Regions from separate parts of the Paenibacillus baimaensis genome, predicted to be linked through region 1. Evidence: predicted binding sites of a transcription regulator. Region 1 holds the regulator's gene; the other holds the start of a gene.
What was found. Region 1 encodes Rex, which represses fermentation and respiration genes when NADH is low (regulators of the CRP and FNR family bind a similar motif). Its sites were predicted from a motif close to TTGTGAAATATTTCACAA; they were not measured.
Positions count from the first base shown of each region.

Region 2: OB236_RS07880 (DUF1641 domain-containing protein) is a predicted target of Rex. The motif match lies at 2,564-2,581, and genes of this name have one in related genera.

Region 1 covers NZ_JAOQIO010000095.1:142,065-148,098, forward strand. Annotated here, with positions in the region: gene OB236_RS26840 (amidohydrolase) at 1-1,139, opposite strand, end outside; gene OB236_RS26845 (DUF47 domain-containing protein) at 1,560-2,180, shown strand; gene OB236_RS26850 (inorganic phosphate transporter) at 2,208-3,206, shown strand; gene OB236_RS26855 (redox-sensing transcriptional repressor Rex) at 3,321-3,947, opposite strand; gene dinG (ATP-dependent DNA helicase DinG) at 3,944-6,034, opposite strand, start outside.
Region 2 covers NZ_JAOQIO010000016.1:196,446-202,479, reverse strand. Annotated here, with positions in the region: gene OB236_RS07895 (chondroitinase-B domain-containing protein) at 1-153, opposite strand, end outside; gene OB236_RS07890 (ATP-binding protein) at 440-1,396, shown strand; gene OB236_RS07885 (tetratricopeptide repeat protein) at 1,411-2,301, shown strand; gene OB236_RS07880 (DUF1641 domain-containing protein) at 2,688-3,131, shown strand; gene OB236_RS07875 (NAD(P)/FAD-dependent oxidoreductase) at 3,162-4,340, shown strand; gene OB236_RS07870 (NAD(P)-dependent oxidoreductase) at 4,435-5,334, opposite strand; gene OB236_RS07865 (DUF3052 domain-containing protein) at 5,356-5,757, opposite strand; gene OB236_RS07860 (cache domain-containing sensor histidine kinase) at 5,999-6,034, shown strand, end outside.

The sequences.
Region 1 (6,034 bases):
TTGGTTTTCGGGAAAAAGTGTGGTTGATCAATATCCAGAGCGATGAAATCAGCTTTCATCCCAGGCTGAAGGGCACCAACGTCTTCCAGCCAAATGGATTTAGCTCCATCCAGCGTTCCCATCCGGATAGCCGCTTCAGCAGGAACTGCTACAGGGTCTCCGCTCACACCTTTATGAATCAGAGCCGCAAGACGCATTTCTTCAAACATATCCAGGTTGTTATTGCTAGCAGGACCATCAGTTCCTAACGATACCTTAATTCCCTTACGGAGCAATTCGGGTACACGTGCCACACCGCTTGCCAGTTTTAGATTGCTTCCTGGATTGTGGGATACCCTAACATCATATTGGGCCAATACATCTATCTCTTCATCTGTCAGATGAACTGCATGAGCAACAATGGCCGGTCTGGAGAAAAGTCCAAGCTTGGCCAAATGAGCTACAGGTCTTGCTCCGTATTGTTCGACGTTTTCCTGAACCTCACGTGCTGTTTCGGACATGTGAGTATGGATCGGCAATTGAAGCTCATGAGCTACTGCTACGATTCGTTCAATATAATCTGGAGGGCATGTATAAGGAGCATGTGGAGACATCATCGTTGTGATACGTCCGCCAGCTTTGCCATGCCAATCCAGTGCAAATTGTCTTGCCTCTACCAGCTTAGCTGTTTGAACGTCAGGAGGACACAATCCAATAACACCACGAGTCAGGACAGCACGCATTCCGCTTTCCTCGACAGCTTTCGCGACTTCATTCATATGATCATACATATCTACAAATGTAGTCGTTCCGCCTTTAAGCATTTCCAGAATGGAGAGCAGTGTGCCTGAGCGCACATCGTGAGCTGTAAATTGTCCTTCCATGGGCCACATTTTCTCCTGCAACCACACCTGTAATGCGAGATCGTCACCATAGCCGCGCAGCAATGACATCGCAGCATGGTTATGAGTGTTAACTAAACCCGGCATAAACAGCTTCTTGGACCCATCAATACGCTCGTCATACAGCTCAAGAGGCTGTGGAAGATCTTCTCCTATGTAAGTAATCAAATTATTTTCAATGGTCATATAGCCTTGAATAATTGGTTTTTGCTCATTTAATGTTAGAAATACACCATTCGTTATGATTGTTTTTGTCATTGTCACCCGAATCCTTCCTCGCATTTAGCTTCAACTTTTACTGTACAACTTCAAAGTTTTAAAATCAAGTATTGAAGACCCTCGCAGCCATATAACCGTTTACATAAATGAACTTTCATGAACATATCCTGAATTGGATAAACTATCATTGCATTCCGTTACTGCTATATGGTATTTTTAATTTTGCGTGAATTTTAATCGCCAAAATTCTACATAATGAATCTAAATACTTCGTATATTATTAATTTATTGTTAATATAGAAGTCGGTTCGCTTCGTATCACTCATTTTATGTTCGTAAATTTATTTTTTCTTCATAAAACTCAAGTACATGCTTACGAAGTTAGTTTTGCTTCACAAAACTCTAAGTTCATGCTTACGAAGTCAGTTTTGCTTCACAAAACTCTAAGGAGGCTATTCCATGCTTTTCGCCAAAAAAAATGATGCGGATTTCTTGCAACTGCTCGTGAAATCTTCAGAGAACACGCTTGAGGCCGCCCAAATGTTTCGCACTGCGGTTATGGGAGATCAACCACCCGCTTCATTCTATCCGCAATTAAAGGAATTGGAACACAAAGGTGATCAAATCACGCATCAAATTTACAAAGGTCTTAATAAAGTGTTCATTACTCCCATCGATCGTGAAGATATTATGGAACTCGCATCCAAGCTTGATGATGTTATAGATGGTATTGAAGCCTCCATAGCGCGTTTTGACTATTTGAATATTAATATAAGTGATAATTATATGAAGGAATTTTCAGCCGTAATCGTTTCCAGCTGCCAGCATATTCTCGATTCGTTCAAATTACTGTCCAAGAAAAAATATTTACAAATCAGTGAGCACACCGTACAAATCAACTCACTTGAAAATGATGCGGACCGTTTAATGCGTGAAGGCATTCGAGAAATCTTTATGAACCCCAAAGATCCCTACCATGATTTCAAGCTAAAAGAAATCTATGAGCGTCTTGAAGAAACAACCGATGCCTGTGAGGATGTAGCCAACATTCTGGATAGCGTCATTATGCGTTATTCGTAAGCTGTGTGAAATCGCTAGGAGGAAATTATGTTAACTACATTAATAATCATTGTTGCTTTGGCGCTCATCTTTGATTTTATCAACGGGTTTCACGATACAGCCAATGCGATTGCTACATCTATCTCTACCAGGGCTCTGACACCCAAATTCGCAATCATCTTTGCATCCGTTTTAAATTTTATAGGTGCGATATATTCCTCCGAGGTTGCCAAAACAGTAGGAGGCAAGGTGGCTAATCCGGCAACCATTCCACATGGCGTCGAAATTTTGATCGCTGCACTGCTAACAGCTATTATATGGAACCTCATTACTTGGTACTACGGGATTCCTTCCTCATCATCGCACACCTTAATCGGAGCTTTGGCAGGCAGCGTGATATCCGGTGCGGGCTTTGCAGCTTTAAACTGGAGTGGCTTCAAAGAAATTGTCATTATCCTGGTCCTTTCGCCAATCATCGCCTTCGCTACAGGCTTTCTGATCATGTGGATCATTCGAAAGCTTATCATTGTAAATGGCAATCAATCGCGATCCAAGATGAATCGGATGTTCCGTTTTTTTCAAATCTTTTCTGCTGGTCTTCTCTCATTGTCCCATGGTGGCAACGACGCACAAAAAGCAATGGGAATTATGGTGTTTGGACTTGTTACTCTTGGCTACCAGACTGATCTGGATGTACCCTTATGGGTCAAAATTTCTGCTGCAACCGCGATGGGCTTAGGTACTTCCATTGGTGGCTACAGAATCATCAAAACGATGGGCAGCCGTCTGCTGAAGATTGAACCGATCAATGGCTTCGCATCCGATTTGAATTCATCGATCATCATTCAAACCTCAACTGCCATTGGCATGCCGTTATCGACCACACATGTTATCTCTTCCTCCATCATAGGAACAGGTACGGTCATGAGATTTCATGATGTTAAATGGGCTACTGTTAGTAAGATGGTTATGACCTGGATTATTACCATTCCGATCTCGATGATACTTTCATTTCTTATCTACAAAATCATTGCTTTATTTGTATAAATCCTCTAACTGCTTAAACATCACAAAAAGACCGTTCAAAAGCTTAAAGCTTTTGAACGGTCTTTTTGTGTGTTTTCATTTTCATACAGGAGCTAAAACTCTTGTCTATGACCCTTACTCTTCATCCAGATAATAAGCAAGGCTTTGCAGCTCCGTAGTGAAATCGGCATGATGAACTCGAATCTCATTAGGCACCTTAATAATGATCGGAGCAAAATTAAGAATGGCTTCTACGCCGCCATCCACAAATTGATTAGCTACATTTTGTGCTTCAAAGGCAGGAACGGTAATGATCCCGATCCTCACCTGCAGACTTCTGATGGTTTCCTTCAGTTCTCCCATAGGTTTAACCTTGAGATTGTTAATGGATTCACCAATCTTCGATTCATGGGCATCAAATATAGCAACAATTTTCATATTATCCCTCAGGTAGGCGTTATAATTGCACAGCGCCCTGCCCAAGTTACCCGCTCCAACCAATGCGACTGGAATGACTTTATCCAACTTCAGAATTTGGCGAATTTTTTCTATCAGATAATCTACATCATAGCCGATTCCTTTTTTTCCAAATTCACCAAAGTAAGCGAGATCCTTACGGATTTGAGCAGGATTCAGATCAAGCTTCTGACCCAAATCCTGTGAAGAAACGGTGTGCACACTTTTTTTACTGAGTTCATTCAAATAGCGTAAATACACAGGGAGTCTTCGAACAACTGCTTCCGATATTTTGATCGTTTTCATACTTCGCTTTCTCCCATCCATTGCTTAATTCTACCCACTAGCTGATTCGTAGGCATATGTTCGATTTTGGGTCCGGGTAGCGAATACAAAAAGTATTTTCCGTAGGTCGAATCAATAACACGCGTATCGTAAATAATGACAATACCTTTATCCTTGGCCGTACGAACGAGACGTCCAAAGCCTTGCTTGAAACGAATGACTGCTTGTGGAACCGATAATTTCATAAAAGGATTCAAATTCAGTTTCTTCAGATTCTCCATCTTTGCTTCAACCAAAGGATGGTTCGGTGGTTGAAAAGGCAAACGAACAATGGCCAGACAAGTTAATGCATCACCGGGAATATCCACACCTTCCCAGAAGCTGCTCGTTCCGAGCAATACACTGGAAGGACTATTCTGGAACAGCCGCGTCAGCTTACTGCGGTTGCTGCTATCTACACCTTGGCCTAATACACCTATACCGAATGGACTCAGTTTCTCTTTTAAAGCCGCGTGGGTTAGCTTCAGCATCCGGTTGGATGTAAATAACACCAGCATACGTCCCTTCGTTTCCAGGGCTACCTCCGCCAGGGATTGAGACAAATTGTCCAGAAAATGCTTATCACCAGAGTTGCTGCGTATGCTGGGAAAATCTCTTGGTATCGCAACCAGCGCTTGCTGACGATAATTGAATGGCGATTGCAATTGGACCGTTTTCAGTTTGGCCTCGGGTTCATTGGTATTCAAGCCTAACTGTTCACATGTATAGTCAAAGGACTTGCCAACTGATAGTGTCGCCGAGGTCATAATCACACTATCCTTAGCTTCGAAGAAATGCTCCTGAAGCATCGGACTGACATCTACAGGTACACTAATAAGCTGAATGGACTTACTCTTGCTTGTTCCCGCTTCAAGCCAGTATACATAGTTATCGTCGGTCAAAGCCATAAAAAAATGAAGATTGTCCCTCAGCCTATACAGTTCCTTCACCGAACCGCTAATATCGGTCACCAAACCCTGTACATCCAGCACTTCCTGCTGGTCCTTTACTTCGTTAAGCACTTTATCCAGCTTTTTCAAAATTTCAGTCAGCTTTAAATACATGTTCTCTTCCAGCACCAGAAGCTTATCCCAGCTTGGTGGTTTGTCATCCTTTTTAAGCCGGTAAACCAATTGTCCGCCTTCAGTTTGCTGGGAAGGGTCAGAACGGGTTGATACCAATTGAAAGAGCAAATCTGTCAATTCATCCCATTCCTCTTTAATCTGCAGCAGAACAGGAAGCATCGCATCCAGAATCTGACTCCACGCAAGCCCCTTTTCGCCGTCTGCCCTGCTCAGCCTTGAGCTTAATATGGGAAGTTGTCCATTACGACTATCCTTGTAAAGCCACCACAGAGTACCGACAAAAGCACCGTATACGACTTCGATACCCAGATGCTTGCTGGCCACCTCTTCAAAATGATGCGCTTCATCAATGACCAAATGCTTGTAGCTTGGAAGCAGCCGACTTTCTGCCTTCGTATCTGTAAATAGCATCGAATGATTCGTAATAACCAGGTCTGCATTGCTAGCATTGTTGCGAGCCCGGTGGTAAAAGCATTTTTTAAACCACGGGCAGGCACGATTCAGGCAGGAATCCGAGTCGCTCGCAACCGAATGCCAGAACTGCGCACCTTTGCCGCTAAAATGCAGCTCTTCATCGTCGCCATGTTCGGTTTCACTTAGCCACACCAGCATTTGTCCCGCCGTCAGCCGATCTTCCTTGCCATGCTCAAAATCCTGCTGACCCATCTTGGTCTCAAATTTGCGCAAGCATAAATAATGGCTTCTTCCTTTGAATACGGCAGCACGAAAGCCGACTGGAAATAAATCCATTAACAGCGGAATGTCTCTTTCCCTGATCTGCTCCTGCAAATTGATCGTATGGGTACTAACGAGCATTTTTTTGTCATGCTTTAACCCGTAAAACAAGGATGGTATTAAGTACCCAAGCGATTTACCTGTGCCAGTACCTGCCTCGATCATCAGATGCCGCTCCTGCTCGAACGCAGCTTCGACCTCGGCCAGCATAATCTCCTGTGCTTCACGATCCTCATAAGCTGTAAAGCG
Region 2 (6,034 bases), on a different contig from region 1:
TTTCGGTTCGTTTCCATCATTGCCGCTTGCCGTTACGTTGGTTATCGGGATGATAAACTCCGCATCTGCGGCATAAGTGGCGGAGATCGGGAGCATCGTTACCATTAAATAAATGAACACCACCAACGCACAAACTTGTTTACGCTTTACCATTGCACACGTCCTTTTCATTTTTTTAAAACGCTTTCAAATGGTTAGAGTGCACTCTATTGCCATTGTTGCAACAAGCCTAGCCAAAAGTAAACCTTCAAAATCGAAACAGATCATCAAAATCGATACTGAGGCGTTCATTTTACAAATCCCATCGTTATTTTCAGAACAACTACCGGTTGCCATGAAGTCAAGAAACTTGAAACCGCCGTGGCTTTGCTGATAAAATCATATTAAATTCAAGTTCGAATGGATGATGTTCTTCTTACCCTTTAAGGAGTTGAAGCTAATGTCCGATGATACCCAAGGTAAAGACGAAAGAAAGAACAAATTAAAGGTCATTTCATTTAATAAAGAACGAAATCATCTGATCGAAATGGAACAACCCCGGATTACGTTTGAGCAGGTTGGCGGCATGGAGCAGATCAAGAAGAAAATCCGTATGAACTTTATACTCCCGCTCAAGCAGCCGGAAATGTTTCAGGCATTCGGTAAAACCGCTGGCGGCAGCTTACTGCTCTATGGGCCTCCCGGCTGCGGCAAAACCTTCCTCGCCCGTGCTATCGCTGGTGAGATTAATGCCAATTTCCTTCATATTGAGCTGCAGGCTATTTTATCGATGTATGCGGGGCAGAGCGAGCACAATTTGCATGATTTTTTCGAAAAGGCTCGCGCCGAAAAACCGTGTGTCATTTTTATTGATGAGCTTGACGCTATGGGCGGGAGCCGTCATCAAATGCATCAGCACCACGATCGCATGCTCGTCAATCAACTGTTAACGGAGCTGGATGGCTTGCAATCGTACAATCATGAGGTGCTCGTGGTTGGTGCCACCAACACGCCATGGTATCTGGATTCCGCGCTGCGCCGCCCAGGACGCTTTAATCATCTGGTATTTGTACCGCCACCGGAAGCTGCCGAGAGGGAATTAATTCTGGGGTTGAAGCTGGAGGGCAAGCCACAGGAGCCTTTAAATCTGAAGAAGTGGGCCGAGCAAACTACACATTTCTCGGGTGCGGATCTCGAGCAGGTGGTCCGGGATGCAATTGAGCAAGCCCTGGAGCGATCCCTGGAGAGCGGAGACATCCAGCCCATTACGGACCACGATCTGAAAAAGAGTGTAACAGGCCGCAAGGCGACCACTCTGGATTGGTTTTCAACGGCCAAAAATTATGCAACCTTCAGCGATATTAACAAAGACTATGAGCATGTGCTGGAGTATATCAAAACCTATCGAATCAAATAAGAAGAAGGCTGCAGGTGATTGCGGTGTCCTTGCGTTATGAGCAATCTGACCATATGACCCGGGTGTTTCAGCTGACGAACTGGAGGCGCTTTGACGAAGCGATTTCTGAGGCCGAGCAGTGGCTCAGGGAGGAACCAGAGAATGCCAATGCTTATGGGATGCTAGCCCAAATCTATATGAAATCCGGTAAATATGACAAAGCCCTGCATTGGTCGGCGGAGTCTCTGAAATATGACCCCGAGAATAAAATCGGCTGGTTCGTGCGTGTCATTGTTTTATATTCCCAGGGTAAGGAAAAGGAGTATTTGCAGGCGGTCAAGGAAGCGCAGCGAATCGATCCCTATGAAAGCCATTATTTGTTCCTCAGCTTTAATTTGTATCACAAAAAGGGCAAGCTTCAGCAAGCGAGGGAGGAACTGGACCAAGCGCTGCAGTTGGCTCCCGACAACTCCTTGTACTTGGCTGGTGACAGCTATCTGCATGCCAATGCCCGCAATTTCCAGGCTTCGCTGGCATCTGAGCAGGCCGCCTTGTTCCAGAACCCGGATCACGATCAAACCTTTCTCTATCTGGCCTGGGCCGCTGAAAAAAGAGGCGACTACGATAAAGAACAGGAGTATTTGAAAAATGCAATAAGACTCGATCCCACAGATGCACAGATCCGCCGGGAATACCTGAAAAGCCTGCAAAAAAGCTATTGGTTTTACCGCTTACTTCTTTTGCCCTCATTTATCAAAAAGATGAAGCCGTGGCAAATCTTCCTCACCTGGGTCGTCGCCTGGCTTCTATTCAAACCGTTGATACTCCTATTCATCGTGCTGCATGTCCTCTCGCATTGGACGAGCAAGCTCCTGGTTAAAGCCAAGGTGTTCGGCTGGCGGTCGATTTTTAGAAAACAATCATAAAATGCGAGTTACTTATGACGTGAAGAAGGAGATGTCACCAGCAGCTTGGCTGCTTGAGGGACATCTCCTTTGGCTGGCGGCTCCCACATTCTGCATGTAAATCCGCATCATAATTTCCTTTACAGCAATAACTCCAGGAACACCGAATAATTTGTAACTAAATGATGAAAAAACTATTGTCTCGCAGCGTTATAAGGTATACAATATAGCTTAGCAATTACTTGGTTCGCAGCAGCTTAGACACGGAAACTTTCTAACTTCTATGTGATTTTTTTCACAAGTGAATGGATAATATAATAATAACCTATATTATATTTCATATAGATCGCGGAATATCGTTTATTGCTACTTGCGAACAATTCAGATGAATAAAGGAGGAACAAAGAATGGCACAAACCACTGCTCAAGTATCAGAACAAGAAGTTTCAGTAGCTCCGGCAACCGTTAAAGCAGATGTATTGGATCAATTGTTAAAACCTGAGGTACAAGAGGCATTGACCGTATTGGTAGATCAACTGCCACGACTTACGGAAATGATGACTCTGCTTACCAAAACGTATGATTTGGCTAATAAAGTAGCCAACGACCGTGTATTGATTCAAGACATGGTAGGCGGCATTCAGGAAGTTGTCAAACCGCTTGAGGAAAAAGTAAAGGGTTACGCATCGGCTGCTATTGAAGCCAACGATCGCGCTGATCAAAGCGAAGCCACGATTGGCCTATTTGGCATGCTAAAGCTGCTTAAAGATCCGGAACTGCAAAAAATGCTTCGTTTTAGCCAGGCATACCTTGACATTTTAAGCGAAAGAAAAAAGCAAGATCACCTATAAAACAACCTATTGCCAGAATGGAGGATAAACGTGAGTAAACAAATTTTGATCTTGGGTGGCGGCTACGGCGGCTTGTTGAGCGCTCTTTCCGCTCGTGCCCATCTAACGCATGAAGAAGCAGAAATTACCGTTATTAACCGCGTGGGCTCGCACCAAATTATTACTGAGCTGCACCGTCTTGCTGCAGGCAATGTTGCCGAGAAGGCAGTAGCTTTGCCATTGGAAAAGCTGCTTAAAGGTAAACAGATCAATGTGGTGGTTGGTACGGTTGATGAAATTAATGTGGAAGAACGCAGAGTGCTTCTTTTGGGTGGCAAAACGTTCAGCTATGACGCTTTGGTGCTCGCACTAGGCAGTGAAACCAACTATTTTGGTATTCCAGGTCTGCAGGAAAACAGTTTCACGCTGAAATCCGTAGCCGATGCCAACCGTCTATTTGCGCATGTGGAGCAAAGCATTCGCAATTACAGCAGCACCAACAACAAAGCAGACGCTACTTTCGTTATCGGTGGCGGAGGCCTGACAGGCGTTGAACTGGTGGGTGAGCTTGCTGATGAGCTGCCGGGCATTTGCCGTAAATATGGCGTCGATTTCGCAGACGTTTCACTGTATCTGGTTGAGGCTATGCCAAGCATTCTGCCAATATTCTCTGCTGAGCTTATTGAGCGTGCAACGGTCAGCCTTCAAAATCGTGGTGTTGAGTTCTTGACGGGCCTTGCGATTACCGAAGTGAACGGACCAACCGTAAGCCTCAAAGACGGAAGAACCATCGATACGAATACATTGGTTTGGACTGGCGGCGTACAAGGCAGCTCGCTGGTAGCGAATTGTGGAGTTGAAGTGAATCGTGGTCGTGCAACGGTTAACGAATCGCTGCAATCCGTATCCCATCCTGATGTATTCCTCGCTGGCGACTGCGCAGTCGTATTCGGACCGGAAGGTCGTCCGTTCCCGCCAACTGCACAATTGGCTTGGCAAATGGGTGAGCTGGCAGGCGCTAATATCGCAGCTCATTTCAAAGGCACAACCATGGATAGCTTCAACCCTGTATTCTCGGGAACATTGGCAAGCCTCGGCCGTAAAGACGGTATCGGCTCCGTAGGTGGAAGCGGTATTGAATTAAAAGGTACTCCGGCATCCTTGATGAAAAAAGCGAGCAACGCCCGTTACTTGTCCCACATTAACGGATTGTTTGCCCTTGCTTATTAATAAGCTGGTTATGCAATCAAGCCTCTCCACAGCATATTGTTGTGAAGGGGCTTTTTGTTATACAGATATATACAGATTATTTAAAAAAGTGCCTCTACTTTCTTTCCACCTTGGTCCCCGTTAGCAGCTCCAGAGACAAGATCACAGCAGACATGTCCAGCTCCCCCAGCTGCTGCTCCACAGCCTTTTGCAGTACGGCTTCCACATGATTTCCGGTCGATATTTCTATCCCAGCTTCGGCTACGAGTCGGTTAGCCAATCCGACATCCTTAAGCAGGTACTTCAGAGCGCCCCCGGGTTGAAAGCTGCGATCCAGAATATGCTGCTCAACATGGCGTCGCAGCATACGGCTATCCCCGTAGCTTGTGGAGAGAATTTGATACAGCTGCTCGGGATTGATTCCGTAGGCACTGCCTGCTGCCATAGCTTCTGCAGCTGCTAAAGTATGTGTGGCAACCAAATATTGATTCATCAGCTTGGCTACGCTGCCCAAGCCCGAGCTGCCCAAATACTGCACATTGGAGCCTAATTGTTGGAGCACAGGCAAACATTGCTCATAGGCATCCGCTTGTCCACCCACCATGATCGTCAAGGTACCTCGCTCTGCACCCTCCGGGCCGCCGCTCACAGGTGTGTCCAAGTAAACCAGCTTATAGGATGCCGCCTCCACACCTAACTGCACACTCAGCTCGCGACCGACGGTTGTAAAATCCATACAGATGGCACCTGGCTTCGCTTGTTTAAAAATACCCTGCTCATCCATATACAATGCCTGAACATCCTGCGGCATCGATAGACAGGTACATATCACGTCTGCCAGCTCTACAGCTTCCCTAATTGTCGCCGCACGGCTCGCCCCCAGCTGTACCAGCGGCTCTACCTTATCCGCCGAACGGTTATACACAGTGACCTCATATCCGGCTTTAATCAGTCGTGCCGCCATTCGGGAGCCCATAACCCCCATCCCAATAAAGCTAATCCGTTGCAGTTTCATCACCCTCCAGCTTGATATGTTCTATGTATGGCTATCTTGGGTGCGCTGCTTGCCCTTATCGGTTACAGCAGACGCTCTGACCATATTCTTAATTCGATCCACATGCCGAAATCGCAGTGCAGACCAATCCTCATCGATCGCGATCTGACGTACCGGCTCAAATCCCTCATCGGCGAGCAGTACAGCTACAGTCTCCCTGCTGCAATCCGAGCCTTTATAAGCTTTGGATGTTTTTTTGGGATAACACAGCCATAGGAGGCCGTCATCCCCCAGCACTGCGACTCCCAATCGAGCGGCTGTTTGAAGCGAATCATTGCTGATTCCGAATACCTGTACGAACGGATAGGAATCGCGAAGAGCCTCCCGATCGACCTCACCTTTAAAATATGTGATCACTTCCTCATACACCTGAGGGGCATTCATAACAAGAACGGCCTCCCCCCTGGTCTTTGTATTGCATTTTCTGAAATAGCGGATGTACACTCAAATCTGTCACCTCCTCATGGAATGATTCGTAACAAGTGGCCATACCCAACGGTTCATCCAACTCATTCATCATACCATATTACGGAAAAATAACTTATGTGATACGATAGCAGCAAAACACCGGGGTCCCATGCTCGCAGCCTTCCAAATAAGAAACCATTAGGGGACGTGATCGATCTTGCTGGTACATCTTAACCGTACATTTCTTTCGCTC